4 regions of the Rhizobium sp. ERR 1071 genome follow, and region 4 is predicted to be linked to each of the others. Evidence: predicted binding sites of a transcription regulator. Region 4 holds the regulator's gene; each other region holds the start of a gene.

The links. The regulator PhoB, encoded in region 4, activates phosphate uptake and scavenging genes when phosphate is short. The targets are predictions, from matches to a motif close to TGTCATNNANCTGTCAT.
Positions count from the first base shown of each region.
Region 1: a site for PhoB is predicted at 4,659-4,675, ahead of FBZ99_RS14640 (DUF1045 domain-containing protein). Genes of this name have one in related genera too.
Region 2: a site for PhoB is predicted at 3,710-3,726, ahead of FBZ99_RS02325 (toxic anion resistance protein). Genes of this name have one in related genera too.
Region 3: a site for PhoB is predicted at 1,702-1,718, ahead of phnF (phosphonate metabolism transcriptional regulator PhnF). Genes of this name have one in related genera too.

Region 1 is NZ_VITM01000003.1:911,929-919,148, reverse strand. It holds gene polA (DNA polymerase I) at 1-1,745, shown strand, start outside; gene FBZ99_RS33875 (immunity protein Imm33 domain-containing protein) at 1,708-2,046, shown strand; gene phnN (phosphonate metabolism protein/1,5-bisphosphokinase (PRPP-forming) PhnN) at 2,068-2,673, opposite strand; gene FBZ99_RS14645 (alpha-D-ribose 1-methylphosphonate 5-triphosphate diphosphatase) at 2,670-3,809, opposite strand; gene FBZ99_RS14640 (DUF1045 domain-containing protein) at 3,825-4,511, opposite strand; gene phnE (phosphonate ABC transporter, permease protein PhnE) at 4,701-6,047, opposite strand; gene phnE (phosphonate ABC transporter, permease protein PhnE) at 6,056-7,036, opposite strand; gene phnD (phosphonate ABC transporter substrate-binding protein) at 7,119-7,220, opposite strand, start outside.
Region 2 is NZ_VITM01000001.1:463,951-471,170, forward strand. It holds gene FBZ99_RS02310 (substrate-binding domain-containing protein) at 1-166, opposite strand, end outside; gene FBZ99_RS02315 (5-bromo-4-chloroindolyl phosphate hydrolysis family protein) at 166-783, opposite strand; gene FBZ99_RS02320 (VWA domain-containing protein) at 890-2,464, opposite strand; gene FBZ99_RS02325 (toxic anion resistance protein) at 2,469-3,548, opposite strand; gene FBZ99_RS02330 (cell envelope integrity EipB family protein) at 3,752-4,579, opposite strand; gene FBZ99_RS02335 (RidA family protein) at 4,715-5,182, shown strand; gene FBZ99_RS02340 (glycerophosphodiester phosphodiesterase) at 5,182-5,901, shown strand; gene FBZ99_RS02345 (GNAT family N-acetyltransferase) at 6,025-7,212, shown strand.
Region 3 is NZ_VITM01000006.1:129,652-136,871, forward strand. It holds gene FBZ99_RS21495 (class I SAM-dependent methyltransferase) at 1-820, opposite strand, end outside; gene phnF (phosphonate metabolism transcriptional regulator PhnF) at 921-1,679, opposite strand; gene FBZ99_RS21505 (extracellular solute-binding protein) at 1,902-3,149, shown strand; gene FBZ99_RS33515 (carbohydrate ABC transporter permease) at 3,159-4,043, shown strand; gene FBZ99_RS21515 (carbohydrate ABC transporter permease) at 4,040-4,879, shown strand; gene FBZ99_RS21520 (PfkB family carbohydrate kinase) at 4,888-5,688, shown strand; gene FBZ99_RS21525 (phosphonate C-P lyase system protein PhnG) at 5,825-6,283, shown strand; gene phnH (phosphonate C-P lyase system protein PhnH) at 6,286-6,831, shown strand; gene FBZ99_RS21535 (carbon-phosphorus lyase complex subunit PhnI) at 6,831-7,220, shown strand, end outside.
Region 4 is NZ_VITM01000003.1:531,364-538,583, forward strand. It holds gene FBZ99_RS12665 (Hsp33 family molecular chaperone) at 1-585, opposite strand, end outside; gene argF (ornithine carbamoyltransferase) at 634-1,551, opposite strand; gene FBZ99_RS12675 (aspartate aminotransferase family protein) at 1,625-2,824, opposite strand; gene FBZ99_RS12685 (GcrA family cell cycle regulator) at 3,249-3,776, shown strand; gene phoB (phosphate regulon transcriptional regulator PhoB) at 3,866-4,549, opposite strand; gene phoU (phosphate signaling complex protein PhoU) at 4,581-5,294, opposite strand; gene pstB (phosphate ABC transporter ATP-binding protein PstB) at 5,345-6,160, opposite strand; gene pstA (PstA family ABC transporter permease) at 6,176-7,220, opposite strand, start outside.

The DNA of each region.
Region 1 (7,220 bases), 380 kb from region 4:
TCTCGCTGGCGATCGCCGATAATCGCGATGATCCGACTGGCGCTTCCATCCGCGCCGCCTATGTTCCGCTCGGTCACAAGACCGGTGTCGGCGATCTGCTCGGCGGCGGCCTGGCGGAAAACCAGATTCCGCTTCGCGATGCACTGCCGCGCCTGAAGGATCTGCTGGAGGATGCCTCCATCCTGAAGATCGCGCAGAACCTGAAATACGACTATCTTCTGATGAAGCGTTACGGCATCGAGATGAAATCGTTCGATGACACGATGCTGCTCTCCTATGTGCTCGACGGCGGCGCCAACGCCACGCATGGCATGGACAGCCTTTCCGAGCGCTGGCTCGGCCACAAGCCGATTGCCTACAAGGATGTGGCCGGCAGCGGCAAGTCCAATGTCACCTTCGACCTCGTCGATATCGACCGCGCCACAGCCTATGCCGCTGAGGATGCCGATGTGACGCTGCGTCTCTGGCTGGTCTTGAAACCACGACTGGCGGCAGAAAAACTCTCAGTCGTCTACGAGCGGTTGGAGCGGCCTCTGGTGCCGGTGCTTGCCCACATGGAAGAGCGCGGCATCACCATCGACCGGCAGATACTCTCGCGCCTTTCCGGCGAGCTGGCGCAGGGTGCTGCCGCTCTCGAGGACGAGATCTACAATCTTGCTGGCGAGCGCTTCAATATCGGCTCCCCGAAGCAGCTCGGCGATATCCTTTTCGGCAAGATGGGATTGGCTGGCGGCAGCAAGACCAAGACCGGGCAATGGTCCACCTCGGCGCAGGTGCTGGAAGATCTGGCCGCGGCCGGTTTCGAGCTGCCGCGCAAGATCGTCGACTGGCGTCAGCTCACCAAGCTCAAGTCCACCTATACGGATGCGCTGCCGAGCTACGTCCATCCCGAGACGAAGCGCGTTCACACCTCCTATTCGCTGGCCTCCACCACGACAGGGCGCCTGTCGTCCTCCGAGCCGAACCTGCAGAATATTCCGGTGCGCACGGCAGAAGGCCGCAAGATCCGCACAGCCTTCATTTCGACGCCGGGCCATAAGCTCGTCTCCGCCGACTACAGCCAGATCGAACTGCGCGTCCTGGCGCATGTCGCCAACATCCCGCAGCTCAAGCAGGCCTTTGAGGACGGCATCGATATTCACGCCATGACGGCCTCTGAAATGTTCGGCGTGCCTGTGGATGGCATGCCGAGCGAGGTGCGCCGCCGCGCCAAGGCGATCAACTTCGGCATCATCTACGGCATCTCCGCCTTCGGTCTCGCCAACCAGCTGTCGATCGAGCGCTCGGAAGCCGGTGACTACATCAAGAGGTATTTCGAGCGCTTCCCCGGCATCCGCGATTACATGGAAGGCACCAAGCAGGCCGCTCGCGACAAGGGCTATGTCGAGACGATTTTCGGCCGCCGCATCCATTTCCCGGAAATTCGCTCCTCCAACCCCTCCGTCCGCGCCTTTAACGAACGCGCCTCGATCAACGCGCCGATCCAGGGTTCGGCGGCTGATGTCATCCGCCGCGCCATGATCAAGATGGAGCCGGCGCTAGCTTCGGCCGGCTTGGGCGATCGCGTCCGCATGCTCTTGCAGGTGCACGACGAACTGATCTTCGAAGTCGAGGATGCCGATGTCGAGCGCACCACGCCGATCATTGTCTCGGTCATGGAAAACGCTGCCATGCCGGCGGTTGATATGGCCGTGCCGCTGAAGGTCGATGCGCGCGCCGCCCACAATTGGGATGAGGCGCACTGAGCGGAAGCGATCTGGAACCGGTCAAACCGGAATCCGAGCCGGAAGACATGGTGGCCGTCGCCTTATCGACGATAGGCCGCATGCCGATTATGGCGTGCGGCAGGCCATGCCGAAGGGCGGAACCGTCAGCTGGTTCTTCTATTGCGGTGAATATTCCGACGCCGAAGACTTTTACCAGCCTGTTCACACAGCCCACCTAAGCGAGCTGTTGCCTGGCGTAGTCAAATACCTCCGGCTTCCGGTCGGAACGCGGTTCATCATCGACGATCAGGGTTATGAGGATGTGTGGCGGGTCGAATGATCTTCGATTGTCGCCATCAGACTATTTGCGGACCAGCGTTTCCAGGACGGAAATAATGGCGCGTTCGGCCTCTTCGAGCGTGCCGCTATTGTCGATATCGGCGACGTCGTAGCTGCCCTGAACGGTCAGTGCGCTTCTCTCCAGACGCTTCAGCACATCTTCGCGGCTCTCGCGTCCGCGCGCCATCAGTCGTTCGGCCAGCACTTCGCGGGACGCCGTGATGTTGATGACCTTCAGCCGCGGAAATGCGGCCTGGAAGCGGTGAAGCGCCGAGCGCGAGCCATTGGCGATGACCAGATTGCCGCGAGCGAGTTCATCGGTGACTTCAGCCGGAATGCCGTATTTCAGCCCATGCGCCTCCCAGGAAACGGCAAAGGCGCCGGCTTGCTCCATTCCATCGAAGTCAGCTTCGGAAACGCTTCTGTGGTCTTCATTGCCGGCATCGCCGTCCCGCGTGATGACGCGGCGGACGAAATGCACGTCAGACCGGCCGGCAAAATGCCGGGCGGCCAGATTCATCAGTGTATCCTTGCCGGCGCCGCTCGGCCCGACAACGACGGCCAGCGTGCCTGCTGTCGCATCCGTCAGGCCGAGGTTAGCCGGCTTGATCTTGGTTTCCGGGCTCATGCGACCCGCCGCCCTTCTCGCCAGACGGAGCGCGTGACCGGCACGCCGTGATCGCGGCGAACGCGCACGAGATCCGCCCGCAGCCCTTCGGCAATGCGGCCGCGGTCATTGAGACTGACCGTCTTTGCCGGCGTCGCCGTCACCATGGCAATCGCCTGCGGCAGCGAAATGCCCTCAACCTCATCAGCCAAGATGAAGGGTGCATGCAGCAGGCTGAGTGGCACATAGTCGGAAGACAGCACGTCAAGGACGCCGAGTTCGGCCAGATCGCGGGCGGCGATATTGCCCGAATGCGACTTGCCGCGGACGATGTTCGGCGCGCCCATCAGCACGCTCATGCCGGCGCCGTGCGAAGCCTTGGCGGCATCGATACTGGTCGGGAATTCGGCGAGGCGAACGCCGTAGTTGATGGCTTCGTCGACATGGGCAAGCGTCGCGTCGTCATGGCTGGCAACGGTGATGCCGCGATCGGCGCAGACCTTGGAGATCGCGTCGCGATGCGGCGTAGCATACTTGGCCGATTCCTCCTGGCGCTTGGCGACGAACTTGGCAAAGGCCTCGTCGCTGAGCCCGCGCTTCTTCTGATAGTAGAAGATATACTGATCCATGGTCTGGAACTGGCGCTGACCCGGTGCATGGTCCATCAGCGAGACCAGACGCACGTAAGGGTCCTTCTCGAAATCCTGGAAGTGGTCGAGCACGTTGTCGGAGGAGACTTCGCAGCGCAGATGGATCAGGTGATCGGCGCGCAGGCGATCTTCGCTTTGGGCGGCCTGGATGGCATCGGCCATATCACGCATCTCGCCCTTTTCGAAACCGCCGTCCTCGTCCGAGCCCATGCGTAGGCAGTCGAACACGGTCGTGATGCCCGAGGTGACGATCTGGGCATCATGCGCCTGGATCGCCGCCGTCTTATTCCACCGCACGCCCGGGCGCGGAGAATAGTGCGCCTCGAGATGGTCGGTATGCAGCTCGACCAGACCAGGGATCAGAAAATCGCCCTCGAAATCTTCGCCGATATCGGACTTGCCCTCGGAAATGGCGGCAATGCGACCGTCGCGAATCAGCACGGAACCTTCGACGATCTTGTCTTCGAGGACGATGCGGGCGTTGGAAAGGACGGTTTCTTTGGTCATATCGGCTCTTTCATATTAGGCGCCGGCAAGCGGCAGCCAGGAACGGACGGTAAAGGGAGCACTACGCTCTTCTTCGACGAAGACGGCGAGGCCGGAGATATCGAGCGGCTTGCCGGTATGTTCGGCGAAGCGCTCGGCGAGGATTGCCTGCAATTCGGGCTGACGCTCGGAAGGTACGCGTCCCGTCAGCGTCATGTGGAAGCGGAATTCGTCGTTGACGTAAGGATAGCCCCAGCGCAGCAGATTGGCGCGCTGCGGCTCGGTCAGGCCTTCCGGCTTGCGTCGCGCGATATCGTGATCCGACAGCGGCGCGCGGAATGGCTCGAAGGTCTTGACGACGCGCGAGGCGAAATCCTGCAGCGGCTGGTAAACGGAACCGGGAACGAGCGCAAAGAAATGGCCGAGCTGGCCAAGCACCAGCTCCGGAATGGTGAAAGCCTTGGTTTGCGAGGCGAATTCGGCGGCGACTTCGAGGAGATCGCGCTCGGTCACAGAAGCGGCTAGCTCGAACGGCGCCTTCAGCGTGGCATGGAAGCCGTAGCGGCGCGGATCGGCCGTCAGCTCGGCATGACCTTCCGGCAGCGGCGCCATGGCCTTGTCTGAAAAAATCTCATTCGAAAATGCATCGCGGCCCAGCCAGCGGGCAGCGAGAGATGTCAACGGATCGTCTTTGGGCGGCGTGAAATAGAGAGCATAGCGCAAGGCTGCATTCCTTGGAAAAATCGGCTGCGCGAGACACTGTTGGGTGATTTGCGACAAACCGCAAGAGCAGCAAGGCAGCAACGGTTCGAATCCGGCTAAAGCCAGCTTGGCCGCTGCGGTCTTGCCGGCCTGCGCTATCGGATTCCCGTGACAGAATGATGATGCGGAACGATTTTTTCCCGTTCTTTTTTATTTCGTTCGCGTGCCCATCAGCCGAGAGCGCAGGGCGTTGGATGCGGCGTCGAACAGGAAGACAACGATGAGGATCAGCAGCACCATATAGGCGACGTTTTCCCAGTTGGCATTGGTGCGCATTGCTTCCCAAAGTTTGAGGCCGATGCCGCCCGCGCCGACGGCGCCGATGATGGTCGCGCCGCGCACGTTCGATTCCCACTGGTAGAGCGTCTGGCTGACGATGACGGGCACGATCTGCGGCATGATCCCGTAGCGATGCACGAGAATGGTCGGCGAACCGGTGGATTTCACGCCTTCGCGCGGCTTGTTGTCGATGTTCTCGAGGCCCTCGGAATAGAGCTTGCCAAGCGTGCCCGTCTCGGTGAGGAAGATCGCGCCGCTGCCCGCGAGCGGGCCGGGGCCGAAGGCGCGCGTCAGGAACAGCGCCCAGATCAGCATGTCGACCGAACGCAGGAAATCGAAGAAGCGCTTGAGGATCTGGTTGACGAGTCGGCTCGGCGTGATGTTGCGAGCCGCCAGGAAGGCGAGTGGGAAGGCCGCGAGCGAGCCCAGCAGCGTGCCGAGGAAGGCCATGACGATGGTCTGGAACAGCTTGGTCCAGACGTCGCCATGCTGCCATGCGCCATTGTTCCAGATATTGTCGAAGGCCAGCGAGAGATTGGACTGAGCAGGATCGAGCCGCGGCCCCGAAACGATCAGGCTGATGACTTCGCTCGCCGGCTTGTCGAAGAAGGGCGAATGCGTATCGAAGACGAAGTTGGCCCAGCCGATGAACCGCTTGCGGATCTTCACGCGGTCGGTGGAAATGCTGGCGTCGCCTGCAAAGCCGAGATTGACGAGAATATTGTCGTCATAGACGGTCATCCAGCTTGGAACGGGCTCGGAACCGACGATTTTCGGCACATCGCCGGCAATATCGATCGGAATCGTGATGCCATGCGCGGTCACGATGGCCTGCGTCTTGGTGACGGTTACCGTGCGGCTTGTGCCGCTGACAGAAACGGTCATGCTGCCATCGGGATTGGTCTTCACCCAGTCCGGGTTTGGATTATCGCCCAGGGGCGAAAAGCGCGGATATTTGATGCTGATCTTGTCTCCGGAGATGCGGAATTCCGGCTGCACGTCATAGCTCACCCATTCGCTGAGATAGATGCCGACGCGCTCCCAATGCGCTTCCGAAATGACCTTCGGCAGGTCGAAGAACCACACGGCATAGATGCCGTAGAGGATGACGCCGATTAAGATCATCAGCGCGCCGAAGCGCTGGCGGAAGGACCGGTGAAGAACTTCCGGGTAACGCGCTTCGATTTCCTGCATGCGGCCGGCGTCGATGACGGACATGGATAACCTCAATGCTGCAAAAGGAAGGCATGCTCGCCGACGAGGCGGCGGCGGAGCCATGCGGAAAACTGGTCGACGGCGATGATCGTCAGGAAGAGAAGCAGCACCAGCGCCAATGTCTTGGCGCCGAAACCGCGTGAAATCGCAAGTTTGAGCTCCTCGCCGATGCCGCCGCCGCCGACGGCGCCGATGATGGTTGAGGCGCGAACGTTGATCTCCAGACGCAGCAACGCGTAGGACATGAAGTTCGGCAGCACTTGCGGCAGGGCGGCAAAGCGCACGCGCTCGCTCCAGCTCGCGCCGACGGCACGCATGCCTTCGTCAGGCTTCATGTCGATATTCTCGACCACTTCGTAGAAGAGCTTGCCAAGCGCGCCGATCGTATGCAGGCCGACGGCGATGATCGCGGCGATCGGGCCGATCGACAAGATCGCCGAAAACAGGCCGGCGATGACGATTTCCGGAAAGGCGCGCAGAAGTTCCATGATGCGCTTCGTCACCAGCCGGATCGGATGGGACGGCGACATGTTGCGGGCGGCAAAGAAGCTCAAGGGTACGGCAAAGACGAAGCCGATGATGGTCGATACCAGTGCCACGTTGATCGTGATGATCATCAGCTCGAAATATTCGGGGATATAGAAATCGCCCCAGACATAGACGCGACCGAGCGGGAAATTGAATTCCTCGCCGCCGGCGCCATTGGCCCCGTTCGGGCTCGGCAGGTCGAAGAGCGCGCGGTAGACGTCGGCCCAGTCCTTCGGAATGAGCCAGCTCAGGAAATCGAAGAGATGCGGCAGGCGGTCAAAGAAATGCCCGGCGTTGTTTTCGTCGGCGAAGCGCACCGAGCTGACGAAGGCGACGAGCAGGATCACGAGACCGATGCCGGTGTAGAAGCGGCGCTTGGCCACCATCTTGCTCCAGGCGTCGCCGATCTCCTTGGCGCTCTGTGGCGCGCTTTGCATGTTCGGGTGCGTATCGGCGATCGTCATGAAATCCTGCCCTTGTGAATAGCAAAGGGTGTGAATAGCAAAAGGGCGGCCGTTGCCGGCCGCCCAATTATAGGAATGCGGATCAGCCGCCGATGGCAGCCTTACGAACGTCGATGACGGCGTTGTAGAAGTCCGGAGTAACCTTGACGTAGCCCTTGAAGTCGCCGCCTTCGATGGCGTTGAA
Region 2 (7,220 bases), on a different contig from region 4:
CGGCAAGGAATGCCTCCTTCTCGCCGCCGATGAAGCCGAAGAGCTTGCTGCTGTTGCCGAGCAGCCCCTGCAGCTCCGGCCTGTCCTTGACGGCGAAATAGCCTCCGGTCCCTGCGACACCGGCGGCAAGAAGCCCTACTCCAAAAGCGCGGCGAGAAATGGCCATCAGCGTCCTATATCCTCTTTGAGTGAGGCCTGTATGAGGCGCAGCTCCGTATCAAGCGTATCGAGCCTGTCTTCGATCAGGCTGTCGGAATAGTGTACGAAAGCATCTTCCAGTTTGGTCAGAACGAGACCGACCTCCTGAAGGCGCGCAACATCCGGCTGGCGTTTCGCTTCGATGACGGCAAAGCCCTCCGCCACCTCCGCGGCCCGCGGCAGATAGTAGCTGAGGAACCGCCTGACGGTGCCGGCGCTTTCCGGATTGGCTTCCACCTTCGCAAAGACGTCCGCGGCGATCTCCGCCAGATGCCGCACCCGTTTTGCCACATCCTTGCTGCCGATCTGGTTGGCCGATGCTTCCAGCCTTTCGGCCGCGGGAGCAGCCGTGCTCAACAGGTCGCGGGCGAACTCCAGACGCCCCCTGCCGATCGCCTTCGCATCCAGCCCCTCGAACATGCGCTTAGGTGCAAGGACGAAAATCAGGCCGACGAAGACCAAAAGACCGATGATGGCGGCAATCCATATCGGCATGCCGGCAAGAAAGCTGAGCACGGGAACGACGATCGCGGCGGCAAGCCCCGCCACGATCCAATTCCAGTCATTGCCGAACCAATTGCGCATTATCGTCCTAGAGCAATTCCAGCAAAAGCGCGAAGCGGTTTGGCTGGAATTGCGTGAAAAGAAAGAGATAGAGCATTTCTGTGACTCCGGTCAGAACAGAAATGCTCTAGTTATAGCCGCGCACCGCCCGGAATGCGCTGACCAGATCACCACGGCCGTCGAAGACGCGCGCCGAGGTCTCCTGCGCGAGGGCATCGAGCTGCCGCTTGTCGGCATCGCCGAAGGTGATGCCGAACACTGGCACATGCGGGCTTACAGATGCCCAGCGGCTCATGAAATAGCCATTGCCATCATCGGATTTTCCATCCGTCATGATGACGATCGCGGGCAAGTAGGATGACAGCTCTTGCGTCGACTTCATCCAGTCGAGCGCCTTGCTCGCACAGGCATACATATCAGTACCTCCACCCGCATGCTGACGCGAGACCCTTTCGACCAACATCTTTTGCTGATCGGGCCTCCCGGTCGCCTCGATCGTGGTGCGCACATTGGCGTCAAAGGGAATGACCAGGATGCGATCGGCTGGCGTCCATTGCGCCAGGACCTTGCCTGTTTCTTCCGGGTTGAACAGGAATTGCATGGCCGCCTGAAGCTGTTCTTCGCCCTTGCCCGCCATCGAGCCGGAAAAATCGAGGCAGAGAGCCGTCAGCGAAGGCTTGCGCAGCGCCACCTGATAAAGATCAAGCGCCTGGCGGATCATGGCAGGCTCCGGCATGCGGATGGCCGTCACGATCCGGGTCGGATCGAAATTCCAAGTCAGGTCCGGCTTGGCGGCAATATCGGAGAGCGGGATGCGGCGACCCGTATCGGCAATGCGTTTCTGCACTGGCGCGGAACGCAGATAGTCGACGAGCTGGTTGAAGAAGGTCTCGAGCTCCTGCCCTCGCCCATGATCGACAAAGCCGATAGGCGAATCGGCGACGACGACGCCATCGGCGGGGTAGATGGCATAGAGTGGCTCCTTGCCCATGCCGGCAAGCTTGTCATTGGTTTCCTTCAGAATCGCTTCGTAATTCCACATGGCGTCGTAAAGCACACCCTTGCCGGCGGAGTCGGTATAGAGATCTGCAAGCCAGCCCGACGAGCCCGAAGAACGCTCCACACCGCCAAGCAGCGCGCGAACCGTGCTCTGGACATCCGGCTTGTCGAGATCGCCCGGCTCTATCACCGGTTTGTTGCCGAGCGCACTCGACAGCATGGCAAGATAGGCACTGGCGCCGGAATTGGATTGCGTGGCCGATGTCATGAGAAACTTCAGCGAACCGCTTTTCACTGCCGCCAGTATGTCCTTCATATAGACCGGCTTGCCGACCCAGCCGAGCGCCTCGGCTTTGGATTTGCGCACGCCGAGAATAACAGGCATCTGCGCGACCGATGTCAGCGACTTCACGCGACGCTTGGTGTCGAACATATCGACCCAGACGCTCGACGCCGGCCAGACGGCATCCTGTTCGACGCCCTGTTCGCTCTGGAGTGCCAGACCGATATCCAGCGTACCCTCATAGCTGAAGCTGCAAGTCGCCTTCTTCTCCTTGCAGAACTCTTCGACGATCGGCTGCAGGACGGTGTTTTCAGAACCGGAAATGATCGAGAATTTCGAGACCTGCTCGCCGACATTGCAGCTGCTCAACAGGAGTGTGCCTGCCAGCGTCAGCGCGGTAGCAAAAGTGCGGATTGCCATGGGTTCACCGCGCCTCGATCATCGCCTTCTTGAGCTCAATGGTCATTTTCTGCATTCGCTGCTCGGCCTCGGCCCGCTTGGCGCGGCCATCCTCCTGCACCTTCAGGACGCCACCGATCGTGTCGATCAGATCGCGGTTGGCGGCAGCAAGCGTGTCGATGTCGACGATACCGCGCTGCGATTGCTGTTCTATGGCAATCGCCTGATCCTTCATCATTTTCGATGCCTGGCGGATCATGTCGTTGGTGGCGTCGGTGACGGTCCTCTGCAGTTCGAGCGCGGACTTCTGCTGGGTCAGGCCCAGCAGGATCACCATCTTCTGCTTCCAGGCCGGCACGGTCAGTGCCGACGTCGCCTGCAGGTTCTCGATCAGGGTTTCGTCACCGGCCTGAACGATACGGATCTGCGGCAATTGCTGAATGCCGAGTTGGCGCGCCTGCTGCAGGTAGAAGACCCGCTTTTCCAACCGGTCGAGAGCCTGGAGGCTGTCCTGATAGACCTGCGCTTCCAGCATGCCGCCGCCGGGATTGGCCGAAGCCGCATCAGCGGCACTTTTCAGCCGGGGAAGCTCCGTCGCGCGGAAGCGCTCGGCAAACGTCTTTCCAGCCTGCACATAGGCGTCGAGCTGTACGATGGATTGCTTGGTCTCCTCATGCAGGTCATCGAGGAGAGCGATATCGCGGCGCAGAATGTCTTTGTGGCGATCAAGCTCCAGTCCGATGCGGTCGATCTGGCCAGCCACGTCCTCGAACTGCTCCTTGAAACGCTCCAGCTTCGCCCTGAACGAGGAAAACATCCGCGATAGGAAGCCCTCGTCCTTCAACGAGGCAGGATCGAGCTTCTTCGACTTGACGATGATATCGGTCAGCAACTTGCCGACTTCGCCGAGATCGCGGTTGCGCACCTCGCGCAGGATACGATCGGAATAATCGGAAACGGCCTGCTGGGCACGGTCGCCATAGACGGAAATGCCGGCCCTGTCGGTCAGATCTATGCTGTCGCCGATGCGGGCGATTTCCGCCGGATCGGCCGTGACGACCGGCAGCGTGTTATTGGAACTCGTGGAGATACCGGTATTGCTCATAGGTCGTGCTTTCTCGTCCATAGACTCGGGAGCCGACCGCAAAAATTGCCAATCGCCCCAAGACGATGCCCTCGCGCGCCCCACTACAATTTCAGATCGAAGCAGAGGGAATATGCACTTACTTCTGCGTGTCGATCGTTTCACACAATAGTGAAACTTGGATCACAGTTTTATGACAGAGGTTTTGCACGTTGAACGAGAGTCTATTGGCACGCCTTCGTACCGAGAACTTCAAGCTTGGTGAGCTTGCCGGTCAGCACGAAGTCACCATAATCCATGGTGAGGTCGCGCGTGATACCGTTTTCGTAGAGCTTGAAGGACATCCGGTAGACGGGCATGGCGTCGCCGGTGGACTTTTCGTTGAAATAAGCCACGGTCACCGGCCAAAAAGGCGTCTTGGAGAAGGCGCCAGCCTTGTCGGCATCGGGATCATCGGTCGCCGGCGTCTGTTCCTTGCCGACGACGGTGGTGGCGATCAGCGGCTTGTCCCCATCGTCGGAACCGTCGAAAACCTGCGCCTCGAAAAAGTTCTTGCCGAGCTTGGCGTTGTGGATGATGTCGAGCATGTGCTCCGTCGGGAAACGGCTCTCGATGATCTGGACCTGCTTGTTCTGCGGCTGGGTGAGGTCGACCTTGATGCCCTTCTGGTCGTCGCTTGCGGCGCCGCGCACATCCTTGTCGAGCTGGCTGTCAGTATAGGACTTGGTCTCGAAGCGGAACAGCCGCTTGCCGAGATCCTCGAAGGTCGTCGTCTGCTGGTCGCTGACGCGCGTTGAGTCCCCCGTATCGATCTTCGTCACGAAGCGGAAATTGGTGGTGAATCCGGTGCAATCGGAGCCTTCGAACTCATAGACCATGCGGCCGACCATGCCGGAGATGCCGGAGCGATCGGAGGCATCCTTCAGTTCAAGATCATAGACGGCGCGATGCGCGATCAGCCCGCTCGGACCGGCAGCATGGGCTGCCGAGGTTCCCAGTGACAGAATGCTCAGGCCCGAAACGACGGTAGCAGCAAGACTCGAGCGGAACATTCATTATCTCCTGTTGGACTCGCACGCGATGTTATAAGAACGCTTTCGGCTGAACGAGGCTGCCGATCCTAAGTGACCGAATTTAGTCTTGATGCCGGATTTTTGAAGTTTTTACAACAAAACGGGAGATGAATAATGTCCGACGCTATCGAGGGCCGCCTGAAGGAACTCGGCATCGTTCTGCCGCAAGCTGCAGCACCGGCCGCCAACTACGTTCCCTATGTCATCAGCGGCAATCTTCTCTACCTGTCGGGACAGCTGCCGATGGAAAACGGCAAGATCGGCGTCACGGGTCATCTCGGCAAGGATGTCGATGTTGCCGGCGGGCAGCGGGCGGCCGAGCTTTGTGCCATCAATATTCTCGCCCAGGCGAAAGCTGCCCTCGGCGGCGATCTCGGCCGGATCAAGCGGCTGATCAAGCTCAACGGCTTCGTCGCCTCGACGCCCGATTTCGTCGAACAACACCTTGTGATCAACGGCGCATCCAATCTTCTGGCAAACGTGCTTGGCGAAGCCGGCAAGCATGCCCGCGCCGCCGTCGGCATGGCCGCCCTGCCGCTCAATGCCGCCGTTGAAATCGATGCCATTCTGGAAATTGCATAATGAGCAAGCTTGCCTGGTTGACCGAGCGTCCAGTCGCTCACCGCGGCTATCATGACATGAACAAGGAAGTCTGGGAAAATACACTCTCCGCCTTCAGCCGCGCCATCGAGGCGGGCTTTGCCATCGAGTGCGACCTGCACTACGCCTCCGACGGCGTTCCGGTGGTCTTTCATGACGACGACCTCCAGCGCGTCTGCAATCTGCCGGGCGAAGTGCGCGAACGCACCTCGGCCGAGCTCGGGCTGCTGTCGGTCGGCGGTACCAAGGACAAGATCCCGACGCTGAAGCAGCTCCTGCGGCTCTGCGACGGCAAGGTGCCGCTCGTGCTGGAGCTGAAAGGGCGCGAAGGCGATGACGATGGCTTTGCCGAATCCGTGCTCGAAGTGCTGGAAGGCTACAAGGGGCATGTGGCGCTGATGAGCTTCGATCATTGGCTGCTCAAGGACCTCAAGGCGCTGGAAGCGCCCTACCCTGTCGGACTGACGGCTGAAGGAAACAAGCCTGAGACGTTTTTTCAGCATGACGAAGCCATGCATCTTGGGCTAGACTTCATCTCGTACTTCTACGGCCACCTGCCGAACCCCTTTGTTACGGCGCAACGCCAGCGCGGTATTCCGGTCATCACCTGGACCGTGCGCGACGAAGCGGCCCGCAAACATACATTTGCCAATGCAGACCAGATGACCTTCGAAGGTTTTGATCCGCGCCTGGCCTCGTAAATCGGCATCGATTGAAGAAGAGGCTTTGCGCATACCCAAATTGCCGCTGCGCCGACAGTGCGACCTTCGGGCGGATGGCGCGGCGGTGAGAGCCCCTTCTTTCCTTTCAAGCGCAAGAGTTTGATGACAGACGAATTATCCATTCGAGTCGAACGATCCTTCAAGAATATCGCCCCGGAGAGCTGGTCGAAGCTGGCCGGAGCGTCCAGAACCGGCAGCGTCCTGCCCTACAATCCCTTTGTCTCGCACGCCTTCCTCTCATCGCTTGAGGAGTCCGGTTCCGCCACCGACAAGACCGGCTGGCTCGGCAATCACCTGCTGCTGGAAACCGAAAGCGGCGAATTGCTTGGTGCCGTCGCCGGCTACCTCAAGAGCCATAGCCAGGGCGAATATGTCTTCGACCATGGCTGGGCCGATGCCTTCGAGCGTGCCGGCGGACGCTATTATCCGAAACTGCAATGCTCCATTCCCTTCACGCCCGCCACCGGGCCGCGGCTGCTGGTGGCCGAGGGGCAGGATCGAAACGTGCTGCAGCCGGCGCTCGCCGAAAGCCTGAAGGAAGTCACCCGGCAGCTCGGCGTCTCCTCAGCGCACATCACCTTTCTGCCTGAAGAGGAAGCCTCGGTCTTCGAAGGCGACGGCTATCTGCATCGTACCGATCAGCAATTTCACTTTATCAACGAGGGCTATGCCGATCACGACGCCTTTCTGGAGACGCTGGCATCGCGTAAACGCAAGGCGCTTAAGAAGGAACGGCGCGCGGCGGTCGAGCGTGGTATCACCATCGACTGGCTGACCGGCAGCGACCTGACGGAAGGCATATGGGACCAGTTCTTTGCCTTCTACATGGATACCGGCAGCCGCAAATGGGGCCGCCCCTATCTCACCCGAAAATTCTATTCGCTGATCGGCGAGCGCATGCCCGACGACATTCTGCTCGTCATGGCCAAGCGCGAAGGACGTTATATCGCGGGCGCCATCAACTTCATCGGGGGCGAAACGCTTTACGGCCGCCATTGGGGCTGCATCGAGGATCATCCCTTCCTGCATTTCGAGGTCTGTTATCACCAGGCAATCGATTTTGCGCTGAGCAAGGGGCTGAAGCGGGTGGAAGCCGGGGCGCAGGGCGAGCACAAGCTGGCGCGCGGCTATCTTCCGGTGATCACGCATTCGGCGCATTACATTGGCCATCAGGGCCTGCGGCGCGCCGTTGCGGACTATCTGAAGCATGAGCGGGAACAGGTAGAGGAGATGAGTGAAATTCTCACCGAGCACAGCCCCTTCCGCAAAGGCGAACGGCAAGATATCTAGCCGTATGG
Region 3 (7,220 bases), on a different contig from region 4:
AGGCAGGATAAGCCGTCGCCAGGATGATATGTGCCTGAATTTTAGCAGCAACTTCGCCGCTACCGTGTCTGGCTTCGATTGCGGCGGCGACATAGTCGGTCGCAGCCTGCAGCTTCTCCGCTTCTCTGGCTTCGATTTCGTTACGGAGCAGAGTTCCCTGACAATAAGCTACGGCCGGAAGACGCGGCGAAGATGCCCGGCTTTGCTCGGCCCTCGTTTCAATCGCAATTTCGGAGAAACCAGCGTTCTCGAGATCGCCGCGAATCCGATCCACATCGTGATAGCCATGCGGAGTGCGCGCCAGAAAGCGTGGCGGATCGTTGGGAAAAATCCGGGCAAGCGCGTTCGTGACATCATCCGCGAATATGTTCTCTTCGATGCGGTCCCAGACGTTGAAGAGGAAATGCCCACCGGGCTTCAGAACGCGCTTTGCCTGGCGGTAGGCCGAGATACGGTCCGGAAAAAACATGGCGCCGAACTGGCAAAAGACGAGATCGAAGGATGCATTTTCGAAGGGCAACGACTGGGCATCCGCCTGCTGCCATGTGATGCGGCTGTCGGGAGCCTGCCGCGAAGCGGCGTAATCGAGCATCGGCTGGTTGAGGTCGGTGACGACGTAGTTTGCACCGGGGGATAATTTCGGCGCCAATGCGCGGGTGACAACGCCGGTGCCTGCAGCGATTTCCAACACTGCGTCGGGCCGCAAGGACGCTGCTCGCTGGGCTATATCTGCCGCATAAGGCTCGAAAATCAACGGCACCATATGGCGGTCGTAATTTTCCGGAATCGAGCCAGCGAATAGCTTGTCTGCCTCCAACATCGCATCACCCGCTGCGCGCCTGAGAAAGCCCGATACTAGCATATCGCAGCAGACGCGTCATTCAGCTCTGAAGAGACCCAATCGCACAGAACCGGTCTATTCAGCCCGCGTCACCGCGCGCAAGCACGTCCAGAAGCTGGCTGGTGTTGTCGATGGAGAATTGCACGCGCTCGCCCGGCCAGACGGATTCCGAATAGGAAATCGGCGTGCCCTTGAGATCGACATCCACCTTTCTCGACACAGCCACCGGCTGAGACATGGACTGGCAGAGCTGTTTCGCCTCTTCGCTTGTCGGCAGACGGACGACGATATCCGTGCGCAGGCGGATATAGTCGGGGATGCCGTATTCGGCCAGAATGACGGTGACGCTTCGCCCGCTGCGCCGCGCCTCGTCGAAACCTGGAAAACGGCGCACCGGATAGTAAGCATGCGAATAGTTGATCGGCTCCTCGTCGGCAAAGCCGCGGCGGACAATATGATAAACCGGCTCACCAAGTGGAAGCCGCAAAGCCTCTGCGATCAATTCCGAAGCCGGGACAACCTCCTCATGAATGGCCTGACCGAGCGGTTCTCTGCCTTGATCGAGCAGGTTCTGGGAAAAGCGCGTGCGTTCGGACAGGCGATAGTCGAGGCGACTATCCCTGACGAAGGTTCCGCGCCCCTGCTCGACCAGCACGAGCCCCCGGCTTTCGAGACGGGAAATGGCGCGCCGTATGGTGTGCCGTCCGACGCCGAAACGTTCCATCAGGTCGGATTCCGTCGGAAGCTGCGCCTTTGGTGACAGGCGACCGGTCAGGATATCCTCCGCAATATCGCTCTCGACCTGTTGCCATTGCCCGTGCAGCAATTTCTTCTCCATGCCTGCCTTCCGAATTCAACCATGTCATTCGAATGTCATATATCGGCTACAGCATCGATTTTCAATCTGTGCCCGATATCGGAAATCCAACAAACAGCAGCCAAAGTCAATTTTACCCTCGAGCTTTAGCGCTTAGCCACGCTTTCCTTCATATGGGTGTCACTCGCCATCGTTAGGTAAATATCCGAATGTTTTATTAATCATTCGGATATTGAGGATAAGATGGTAAGACTTGATCGTCGTCAATTTATCGCGGGCACGACCGCAGTCATCGGCACATCAATCGCTATGACCGGCAAGGCCCGGTCCGCCGACGCGGCTATCGAGATTTCGAGCACCTGGGGCTCCGACAAGCCGTTCCAGAAGGTTGTCGACGCTTTCAATGCTAAGCAGCTCGGCATAACCGTTACCAACCGTTTCGACGGCGACTATGAGGCCGTGACCGCCAAGGCGGTCGCGAGCGTCGCCGCTGGCCGTCCGCCGGCCATGATGATCACCGGCTGGAAGTTCGGCTATTTCGCCAAGCGCACGCTCGGCGCCCGCGACCTTCGCGAGATCAATTCCGCAAAGGCAGAGGCAATCCTCGCCAATTTCCGCCCGTCGGTCCTACCACTGGTCAGCATCGACGGCGCCGTCATCGGTCTTCCCTGGGCGATGTCAACGCCGATAACCTATATCAACAGCGACATGTGGAAGGCTGCCGGCCTCGATCCCAATCTGCCGGAAACGCCTGATACCAAGTGGCTCTACGAAGGCGCCCGCAAGCTCGATGCGGCCCTGAAAGGCAAGCATCCGACCTATCGCTCACCGATCTCCCTCTCCAACAACGAATGGACGAGCCAGTCCTTCATCCAGAATGCCGGCGGCTTCATCATCGATCCCGATGGCAAGTTGGCCCTAAACAGCGCGGAAGCCATCGCCGGCATGACCGAATATTGCGCCCCGGCCCATGAAGGGCTTTGGCTTCCCGTCAGCGACAAGGAGCAGACGGCCGCGTTTCAGTCCGGCGCACTTGCGATTTGCACAACCAGCTCGACCGCCGCCGTCACCTTCCCCTTCGGTGCGGCAAAGGCTGTCACGACCAAATTCCCGGGGCTTCCGGGACATCAGCGCAAGATGAACAGCGGCGGCAATTTCCTTGCCATTTACACGCGTAACAAGGAACAGGCGGAGGCCGCTCTAGCCTTCCTCGAATTCTGCGCATCGAAGGAAGGCCAGACGCTTTGGTCTCAGACCGGCTACCTCAACACCTCGACGCACGACATTCCGCTCATCAACGAGTTCATGAAGCCGGCGGCGGCTCAGCTCGGCGATGGCCTGACCGCAGAGACGATCTGGCCCGGCAAGCGCGGCCTCGAAGGACAGGCCGTGTGGCGCAAGTGGGTCTCGCGTATGCTGCTCAAGGAAACGACGGTTGCCGACGGTATCAAGGGTGCTCATGACGAGCTTGCTGGGCTGATTTCGGCATAGGTTCGCATCATGCCATTTCGTCTTCGATCGCTGGCCCCCTACCTCTTCGTGGGGCCAGCCGTTTTTTCCGTGGCGATATTCCTCTATGGCCCGCTGATAGCGTCGATGTTGTTATCGGTGGTCGACTGGAATCTGCTGTCGGCAGACATCCGCTTTGTCGGCGTCGATAACTACGCGTCCATCTTCGACAATCCAGATTTCCGCATGGCGGCCTGGAATACGCTGCTTTACTGCACCGTCCTCATCCCGGCCGAGATCGTCATCCCACTGATCTTTGCGGTCATGCTGCATTCGGTGCGCAAGAATCCGCTGCAAGGGCTCTATCGCGGCAGCCTGTTCCTGCCGACGATCGTCGCCTATTCAGTGGCAGGCGTTGCCTGGTCCTGGCTTTTCAATCCAGTCAACGGTCTCTTCAACGAGGTGCTCGGCCATTTCGGCTTTCCGCCGTCGCGCTGGCACACGGATCCGAACCTTGCGCTCCTCTGTGTCAGCCTCGTCACCTTCTGGAAGACCTTCGGCCTCAACATGCTTTTGTGGCTGGCAGCGCTCGCGAACCTGCCGCATCAGCTGCGTGAGGCGTCTGAGCTCGACGGTGCAGGTTCGACGCGGCATTTCTTCGACATAAGCCTGCCGCTGATGACGCCGACGGCCTTTTTCATCAGCGTCACGACCTTCTTCCATGTGCTTGACGACATTGTCGGCGTCATCGATGTGCTGACCCATGGCGGACCGGCGGGCAGAAGCTCGAGCCTTCTCTATTTCCTGTGGCAGCAGGGTCTGTTGTTCTTCCAGTTCGGGCCGGCAAGCGCCGTTGCCGTCATCATCATCGTTCTCGTGCTCGCCATCACCTGGCTGCAGTTCCGCGTCAGCGAGAAGCGGGTGCACTACAGATGAGCGATATCGGTCACAAGCTTCACAGGTTGCTGCTCCATGTCGTGCTCATGGCAATCTGCATCGTCACCGTGTTTCCGCTCGTCTGGATGGTGACGGCGGCCTTCACGCCAAACGACATGATCATGGCGAGAGCCGTGCGTTTCTGGCCGGAAAATCCGACGCTTTCGAATTTCGCCATCGCCGCAAGCCGTCATCCGATCTGGATGTGGCTTTGGAATTCCATGCTGACCGCCACCCTGATCACCGCCGGAAAGCTCGCTCTCTCCGTGCCGGCCGGCTTTGCCTTCGGGCGACTCGAATTCAAGGGGAGGCAGCCGCTGTTCTGGTTCGTTATCGCCACCATGTCCTTTCCAAACGTGCTGGCGATCATTCCGACCTATATCGCCGTGGTGAAACTCCAGGCCTTCAACACCTATGGCGCGATGATCATCCCATCGATCCCCTATATCGGCTTCTATGTCTTCTACATGCGGCAGGCTTTCCGGTCGCTTCCCGCTTCGATATTCGAGGCGGCACGCATGGATGGAAGCGGATTGTGGCGGCAATTCATCGAGATCGGCATCCCCAATGTCATTCCGGCAATATCCGCCCTTTCGGTGATTTCCTTCATGGGGGCCTGGAACATCTATCTCTGGGGTCAGCTTGTACTCGATGATGCCTTCAAGAAGACGCTGACGACGGGCATTGCCGCCTTCGCCGATTTGGAGGGTGCAGAGCGGGCCTGGGGACCGCTGATGGCAACAAGTCTGTTGTCGATCGTCCCCGTTCTCTTGATCTTCCTGCTGGCGCAGCGTTTCATCGTCGATGCGCTGGCACCAGGCATTGATGACAGATAGGCGGATGCATGCCCCGAGTAATCGTAATCGGATCGGTAAACCACGATCGCATATGGCAGCTGGATGCACCGCTGGTTCCGGGCGGACGCATACAATTTTCGTCCCGCACGACCCGCCTTGGCGGCGGCGCATTCTATACGGGCCTGCAATTGCTGGAATTGGGAGCGGACGTCGCGATCGTTTCGAGGCTGATGCAGGACGAACAAGGGCAAACCGCATTGCGATCCCTTTCCTCGGCCGGCTTCCATACCGACTACATCATGATGGCGCCTGGAAAGACGGCACCGCTGGAAATTTTCCTTGAGCCGAGTGGAGAGCGGACGATCCTCGCACCGACCGGGCGATCTCAGCAGCTGACGGCAGCCGGCAAACTGTCGGGTGCAGGCGTCTATATCAATGCCCTCGCGCTCGACGAAAGCCTCGTCGAACAGATTAGCGCGCAGCCGCTCGTCCTCTCGCAATTTCCGCTGCGGCCGGCAACGCCGCGACCGGCGGACTATGTCATCTCCTCGCGCGACGATGTTCCGGATGATCTCAATCTCGCCTGGCAGAGGGCCGGCCAAATCGCCGGTTCGCGCCTGAAGATGCTCGTGCTCACCGACGGCACGCGCCCGATTACGCTGTTTGACGGCTTGCAGGCGGTAGAAGTCGAACCGGCTACAAAGGTCGACACGACCGATACCATTGGTGCCGGCGACCGTTTCGCCGGTTCTTTTCTGTTCGCCTTGCTGCAGGGGCAGGCACCGGCGGCCGCTGCACGGGAAGCAAGCCGCATCACGGCGGAATGGCTGCGCCGGCGCAGCGCCTAGGGAATTCGCGGCACTCCGAAAATCTCTTCGAGCAAGACAAAATGCCATAGACAATTCATTCGAATGACTATAGTAATCATTCGAATATTTTAGAGCCCCATTCCCCGAACAAATCCTGATGCCCGAGGAAAAGATGATGACTGAGGAGAAGACTGGTAACCCGGTCAACGCATCCTATACGCATGCGCAGGCTCTGGACATTCTCGCCGCAAGCCGCCCGGCGCACATCAAGGCTGCGGCCGAAAAGGTGCTCGACACCCTCGGCGAGGTCGATGTCGTCGTGAACCGTACCGGTCTTGCCATGCTGCCGCTGATCGATACCGTTCGCAGCACCGCCTTCCATCTCGGCGAAGTTCTGGTGTCCGAAGCGCATATCCGCGTGCCGGATCGCGCCGTGGAAGGCTATGGCGCACTGGTCGGCCGGGATCTCGAACACGCCATGGGAATGGCTGTGATCGACGCAGCGATCGCTGCCAATCATCAGGCCGCTCTCATCCTTGAGCTCCTGAATGCCGAACGGCGCCATCAGGAAGAGGAAGACCGGCAGCTCCTACAAAAAGTCGAGGCGACCCGCGTGCAGATGGAGACATTCTGACCATGGCCAACAATCTCCTGCCCACCCTCGACGATACCCGCACCAACGCCACCTTCGAAGAACTCATGTGGGCGCTGAGCCGACCCGGTCATCCGCGTGAACTACCCGCTGAAGGCTTCTGGCCGCTCGCCGAAAGCCTGCTCGATCGCGAATGCAGCTTCCATGTGACAAGCGATCCGGCGCTGGACCTAAAGATGACCTCAACCGGTGCGAGACGAATGCCGCTTGCCGATGCGGATTATGTCTTTACTGCTATCGGCTCCTCCGAAGCTGTCGAAGCCTTGTCGACATTGCGCATCGGCAGCCTACTGTATCCCGATGATGCTGCAACGCTGTTTGCGCCCGCGCGATTTGGTTCCGGACAGAGACTGCGTCTTACCGGCCCCGGCATTAAGGACAGCGTGACGATCGAGATCGACGGTATCGATCGTGCCTTCTGGCACATGCGCACCAAAGCAATCCGTTATCCGCTCGGCTGGGATCTCTATCTCATCGATGGAAGACGCCTGCTTGGTATTCCCCGTTCCACGACAATCGAGGTGCTCTGATGGCCTATGTAGCAACCCGCGGCGGCGAATATGCCATCGAGCAGGCGGAACGGCTTTTCCGCGCCGATCTCGGCCCGATCACGCGCGAGCGCGTCGAGGCGGTTCGAAACGGCCTCCCCTATCTCATCGACCGGCTGATGGGCGAAGCCTCGCTTTATGAGCCAGACCTTGCGGCGCTGGCGCTCGCCCAGGCCGGCGGCGATCTCTACGAAGCGATCCTGCTGCTGCGCGCCTACCGCACGACGCAGCCACGCATCGCCGTCGCCGAACCCGTCAATCAGCCGGATCTTCTGACGGTCCGCCGCATCTCAGCCGCCTTCAAGGATATTCCAGGCGGCCAGATATTGGGGCCGACGCTGGACTACTCCCACCGCCTGCTTCAGGTCGAC
Region 4 (7,220 bases):
GGCCCGCCAGCGGTGACGCGGCTTGCCGTTCTCATCACGGTCGAAAAGTTCTGCCGCCCCCAGACGCACGCGCGTCGGGATCTGCTCCGACTGACGGAAATAGGTGCCGGCAATCTCTTCGAGCGAGGCGCCATCAAGCGCGACAATGCCCTGATAGGGCTGGCTGAAACGGCCCTGATCGATGGTGAAGGCGAGGACGCCCTTGCCGAGCAGCTGTTCCGGCTCGGTCCGGCCTTCGGCGACTGCCTTTTCCAGTGCTTCTTCGTCGAAACGGGCATAGGCGCGAACGTTTTCCGGCGTCGTGAAATCGGCAACCAGAAGGTCGACGGGACCGTCGCCCTTGGTCTGTACGGTAAACTTGCCTTCGAATTTCAGCGACGTGCCAAGCAGGACGGTCAGGACGATGGCCTCCGCCAGAAGGCGTGCAACCGGCGTCGGATAGTCATGCCGGGCAAGGATCGCGTCCAGCAGCGGACCGAGCTGTACGGCACGGCCGCGCACGTCCAGACCTTCCACCTGGAAGGGAACGACATGATCGTCACCGGCGAAATCAAACTGACCCAGCGTTGCGGCATTTTCGGCCATTGCTTTACTCCTACTGCGCCCGCGCCCTTGAGACGCGGTTTAATATCTTCAGATCGCGCCCAGGCACCAAGCAAGAATCGACTTTTGCGCATGAAGGCGGTTTTCCGCCTCATCGAAGACAACGGATTGCGGGCCATCGATCACCTCGTCCGTCACCTCCTCCCCGCGATGAGCAGGCAGGCAATGCATGAACAAAGCGTCTTTGCCGGCCTGTGCCATCAAAGCCTTGTTGACCTGATAGGGCTGGAAGACGTTGTGACCGCGTGCCCGGTGCTCCTGATTCATGGAAACCCAGGTATCGGTTACCACGCAATCGGCGCCGGCGACCGCACGGTCTGCATCATGCGAGAGCATGATTTCGGCGCCCTCGTTGCGGGCCCAGTTCAGATAGTGATCCTTCGGCTCGGAGCCAAGGGGTACCGCCATATTCATGCGATAGCCGAAGCGCGCGGCCCCTTCGATCAGCGAATGCAGCACGTTGTTGCCGTCGCCCGTCCAGGCGAGCGTCTTGCCCTTGATCGGGCCGCGATGCTCTTCGAAGGTCATGATGTCGGCCATGATCTGGCAAGGATGCGTATCGTCGGTCAGCGCATTGATGACGGGAACCGTCGCATGTTCCGCCAGCTCCAGCAGGCGCGAATGATCGGTCGTGCGGATCATGATGGCATCGACATAGCGCGACAGCACCTTGGCCGTATCGCCGATCGTTTCGGCGCGGCCAAGCTGCATTTCGGTGCCGGAGAGGAACAGCGTCTCGCCGCCCAGCTGTCGCATGCCGACATCGAAGGAAACGCGGGTTCGGGTGGACGGCTTCTCGAAGATCATCGCCAGCATCTTGCCGGCCAGCGGCTTGTCGGCAGTGCCGGCCTTCTGCGCGCTCTTTCGCACGATCGCGTCATCGATGATGTTGCGCAGATCGGCCGCCGGAACGGCAGAGAGGTCGAGAAAGTGTTTCGGAGAAGCCATGTCCTTACCTGTGCTCCAGAAAAAACAATAACGCCCGCGTGGGGCAGGAACGCCCCATCTACGGGCGTTGAACTCAAGCCGATTTCTTGGTGCGAGCTGCGCGCGCACGCTCGGCGGCACGCTCCAGGCGGGCAAGACCTTCGCGTGCTTCTTCGGCGGTGACGACCAGCGGCGGCAGAAGGCGGATGACGTTATCGCCGGCCGGCACGCCGAGCAGATGCTCGGCACGGATAGCCTGCAGCAGCTCTGCCTGCGGAATGGCCGCCTTGATGCCGAGCATCAGACCTTCGCCGCGAACGTCCTCGATGATGTCAGGAAAACGATCCTTGAGCGAGGCGAGCCCCTGGCGGAAGACCAGCGAGACATCGCGCACATGCTGCAGGAAGCCTTCGGCAAGCACGATATCGAGAACGGCATTTCCGACCGCCATGGCGAGCGGATTGCCGCCATAGGTGGAACCGTGGGTGCCTGCCTTCATGCCTGAGGCGGCTTCCGCCGTCGCAAGGCAGGCACCGAGCGGGAAACCGCCGCCGATGCCCTTGGCGACAGCCATGATATCAGGCTTGATGCCGGCCCATTCATAGGCGAAAAGCTTGCCAGTGCGGCCGACGCCACACTGTACTTCGTCGAGGATCAGCAGCAGGCCGTGTTCGTCGCAGATCTCACGCAGCCCGCGCAGGAATTCATTGGTGGCCGGACGGATGCCGCCCTCACCCTGGACCGGCTCGATCAGGATCCCGGCTGTCGCATCCGTGATGGCGGCACGCACGGCATCGAGATCACCGAACTGCACTTGGTCAAAACCCGGTGCCTTAGGCCCGAAGCCCTCGATATACTTCTCCTGGCCGCCGGCGGCGATGGTCGCGATGGTGCGGCCGTGGAAGGCGCCCTCGAAGGTGATGATGTGGAACTTTTCGGGATGCCCCTTGGCGAATTGATAGCGCCGCGCCGTCTTGATGGCGCATTCCAGCGCCTCGGCGCCCGAATTGGTGAAGAATACCTTGTCGGCGAAGGTCGCTTCCGTCAGCCGCTTCGACAGCTTCTCCTGACCGGGCACCTCGTAGAGGTTCGACAGGTGCCAGACCTTGTCGGCCTGGGCCTTCAATTCGGCGACGAGATGAGGATGGGCGTGACCGAGCGAGTTGACCGCGACGCCGGCTGCGAAATCGAGGTAGCGCTCGCCATTTTCGGTGACCAGCCAGACGCCCTCGCCTCGCTCGAACCGTAACGGAGCGCGCATATAGGTGTCATAAAGCGGCGTGGTCTCGGCCATGGCCATATCTCCTGATCACAACTTTAAGGACCGATCGCTTCGATTTGATGAAACGGGTCCGAAAAAATCAAAAATGCCGCCTTGCGGCGGCCCGGGCACTATTGATGTTTTGCATCGCGATGTCAACAAAACTGGCGTTTTAGCAGGTGCGAGATAGCGCTTGCGGGCAAAAGAGATAGGTTCGGCGGCGCCTATTGCAGAAATGCCACGCCTAGGCAGCAAGTTGGGGAAAACCTCGAAATCGATTCCTCAAGATTCTCGCGACTCTTGTCACGGAGTCAGCCTCACACTAGGTTAAAAAGCAATTGCTAGACTGCATGCGGCGGAACTAGTCACCACAATTTTAGAGCGTTTCGCGCCTCGTTCCCATGCGAGGCAATGGTGAGGGATTCTGCCATCGGAAACGCGACAGCGGAGACAGGGCATGAATTGGACAGACGAACGCGTCGAGAAGCTGAAAAAGCTATGGTCCGAAGGGTTGAGCGCCAGCCAGATCGCTGCGCAGCTCGGTGGCGTGAGCCGTAATGCCGTTATCGGCAAGGTGCACCGCCTGAACCTTCCTGGCCGAGCGAAGGCGGGCGGCACGGCAACCGCGACGCGCACGCCAAAGCGCAGTGCCGCGGCTCCTCGCGCAACGACCTACGGCTCGCGCGTCGCTACCCGCACCGTGGTCGCCCGCCAGCAGGGTGCAACCATGCTGAAGGAAGAGATCGAGATCGATTCCGTCAATGAAATTCAGTATCGCCCGGCATCGAACGTCGTCGTTCCGATCTCCCGCCGCCTCGGCCTGACGGAGCTGACGGAACGCACCTGCAAATGGCCGGTCGGGGATCCGCTGAAGGACGACTTCCACTTCTGCGGCAATGACAGCCCGGATTCGTCGCCCTACTGCACCTATCATCAGCGCATGGCCTACCAGCCGGTGCATGACCGCCGTCGCAACAACGGCTGAAAGTTACCGCAAGACAAAGAGAAACGGGCCCCTCGAGGCCCGTTTTTCTATTTCCGCCGCTATTTAGTAACACCCGAGCGGCAAGCCGCTCAGGCTTCCATGGAATAGCCCGCGCCGCGAACGGTACGGATGACATCCTGCATATTGGAGAAATTGAGCGCCTTGCGCAGACGGCCGACATGGACGTCGACCGTGCGTTCATCGACGTAGATATCGTGCCCCCATACGCCATCGAGTAGCTGCGAACGCGAGAAGACGCGGCCTGGCGAGGACATCAGGAACTCCAGCAGGCGGAATTCTGTCGGCCCCAGCCGGACTTCGCGGCTCTTGCGGTGGACGCGATGGGTTTCGCGGTCCAGCTCGATATCGCCGCAACGCAGCACCGTGGAGAGAACCTCCGGGCGGGCGCGCCGCAGCATCGCCTTGACGCGGGCCATCAGCTCCGGCGTCGAGAACGGCTTGACGACGTAATCGTCCGCGCCGGTCGAAAGTCCGCGCACGCGCTCGCTTTCCTCGCCGCGAGCCGTCAGCATGATGATCGGCAAGCGCTCCGTCTCCGGCCGCATACGCAGCCGGCGGCAGAGCTCGATGCCGGACACGCCGGGGAGCATCCAGTCGAGGATCAGGAGATCGGGGATGCGCTCCTGGAGACGCAGCTCGGCCTCATCACCTCTGAGGATCGTGTCGACCTCGAAGCCTTCGGCCTCAAGATTGTAGCGCAGCAGAACGCTAAGCGCTTCCTCGTCTTCTACAACAGCAACTCTCGGAACCATGCGCCTATGGTCTCCTTTCTTCGCTTCCAGATTATTCCGTCACTGCGCCGACGGTGTTGGCGGTATCGTCCTTCGGGCGCTCGCCTTCCGGCTGAGCACCGGTCGCCATGTAATAGATCGTCTCGGCGATGTTGGTGGCATGGTCGCCGATGCGCTCGATGTTCTTGGCGCAGAAGAGAAGATGCGTGCAGGTGGTGATGTTGCGCGGATCTTCCATCATGTAGGTCAGCATCTCGCGGAAGAGCGAGGTGTACATGGCGTCGATTTCCTCGTCGCGTTCGCGGATCGACACGGCCTTATCGGGCGAGCGGGTCGCGTAAACATCAAGAACTTCCTTGAGCTGGCTCAGTGCCAGTTCGGAGAGGTGTTCGATGCCACGAGCGAGACGACGCGGCACGCCCGTGCCCTGAACGGCGATGACGCGCTTTGCGGTATTCTTGCCGAGATCACCGACGCGCTCCAGATCGGAGGCGATGCGGATCGAGCCCATGATTTCGCGCAGGTCCGCTGCCATCGGCTGACGACGAGCGATGGTGACGATCGCCTTGTCACCAACTTCGCGCTCGGCATGGTCGAGAACGACGTCGTCGGAGATGACCTTCTGGGCCAGGGCCGCGTCGCTGTTGACGAGAGCGCGTACGCTGTCGCTAACCATCTGCTCGGCCAGGCCGCCCATTTCGGCAATGCGACGCGTCAGAAACTTCAGGTCTTCGTCATAGGCTGAGAGAATGTGAGTGGAGACCATTTTTCTATCCTCAAGTGAACTGTGTGAAAGGAGCCGCGCGCCTGCCATCATCAACCAAAACGGCCCATGATGTAATCCTGCGTGCGGAAATCGTCGGGATTGGTGAACATCTTATCGGTGTCGTTCTCCTCGACCAGGTGGCCGAGATGGAACATTGCGGTACGCTGCGAGACACGAGCGGCCTGCTGCATGGAATGCGTCACGATGACGATGGTAAAATTCTCCCGAAGCTCGTGGATGAGATCCTCGACCTTGGCGGTTGCGATCGGATCGAGCGCCGAGCACGGCTCATCCATCAGGATCACCTCCGGGCTGACAGCAACGGCGCGCGCGATGCAGAGGCGCTGCTGCTGGCCGCCCGACAGGCTCGTGCCGGCATCATGGAGCCGATCCTTCACCTCACCCCATAGACCGGCCTTCTGCAGACTGGTTTCGACGATATGCTCGAGATCGGCCTTTGAGCGATGCAGGCCATGGATGCGCGGGCCGTAGGCGACGTTCTCGTAGATCGACTTCGGAAACGGGTTGGGCTTCTGGAAGACCATGCCGACGCGGGCGCGCAATTCCACGACATCGATGCTGTCGTCGTAGACATCCTGATCGTCGAGCGTGATCTTGCCGGTGACGCGGCAGGTCTCGATCGTATCGTTCATGCGGTTGAGGCAGCGCAGGAAGGTGGACTTGCCACAGCCGGAAGGGCCGATCAGGGCCGTGACCGTATTGGCGCGGATCTTCAGATTGACGTCGAAGAGCGCCCGCTTGTCGCCGTAGAACACAGAAACGTCCTGGCCGATCATCTTGTAAGGGATCGTCGTCATCTTCTTGGCCAAGGCTCTTTCGCTGGCAGCTTCCGTCATCATGTTCATTTCGTGCGCCCTCCCTTACCAGCGCCGCTCGAAGCGGCGGCGCAGCAGGATGGCGCCGATGTTCATCGCGACGAGGAAGAAGAGGAGCACGATGATGGCGCCGGACGTTCTTTCGACGAAGGCTCGCTCGGCTTCGCTCGCCCACATATAGATCTGCACCGGCAACGCCGTCGAAGGATCGAGCGGCGATGCCGGATAATTGGCGACAAAGGCGACCATGCCGATCAGAAGCAGTGGCGCGGTCTCTCCGAGCGCATGGGCAAGCCCTAGGATCGTGCCCGTCAGAATGCCAGGCATCGCGAGCGGCAGAACATGATGTAAGACCATCTGCATGCGCGATGCGCCAAGACCGAGCGCCGCGCTGCGGATCGACGGCGGCACGGCACGCAAGGCCGAGCGCGTGGCGATGATGATCATCGGCAGCGTCATCAGGCTCAGTACAAGGCCGCCGACCAGCGATGCCGAGCGCGGCAGCCCCATCATGTTGATGAAGACCGAGAGACCCAGCAGGCCATAGACGATCGAGGGGACGGCAGCGAGATTGTTGATGTTGACCTCGATCAGATCCGTCAGCCGGTTCTTCGGTGCGAACTCTTCCAGATAGATCGAGGCAGCAACGCCGACCGGCAAGGCAAGCACGAGAACGGTCAGCATCAGGTAGAGCGAGCCGATCAGCGCGACACCAAGCCCGGCGGCTTCCGGCCGGCTCGAATTGCCCGACAGAAAGAGACCGCTGTTGAAGGCCTTGTGAAGCGCGCCGCTTTCGCTGAGTTGCTTCATCCATGCGACCTGGCGGTCGGAAATCTTGCGATCCTTCTCGCTGACGGTCAGATCGATCTGCCCCTTGTTGGCGGAATCGATGTTGGCGCTGGCCAGAAATGTGACGTTCTGTGTCGTCCCGATGATCGAGGGGTTGGCAACGACTCTGTCGCGCAACACGATCCTGGCACTGTCCGACACCATCGCCATCGCCTCGCGCACAAGCGTGCGATTGGCCGGATCGATGCCAAGCGCTTTCACCAACGCATCGCGCACCAGTACGGGGTAATTGGCAGCGATC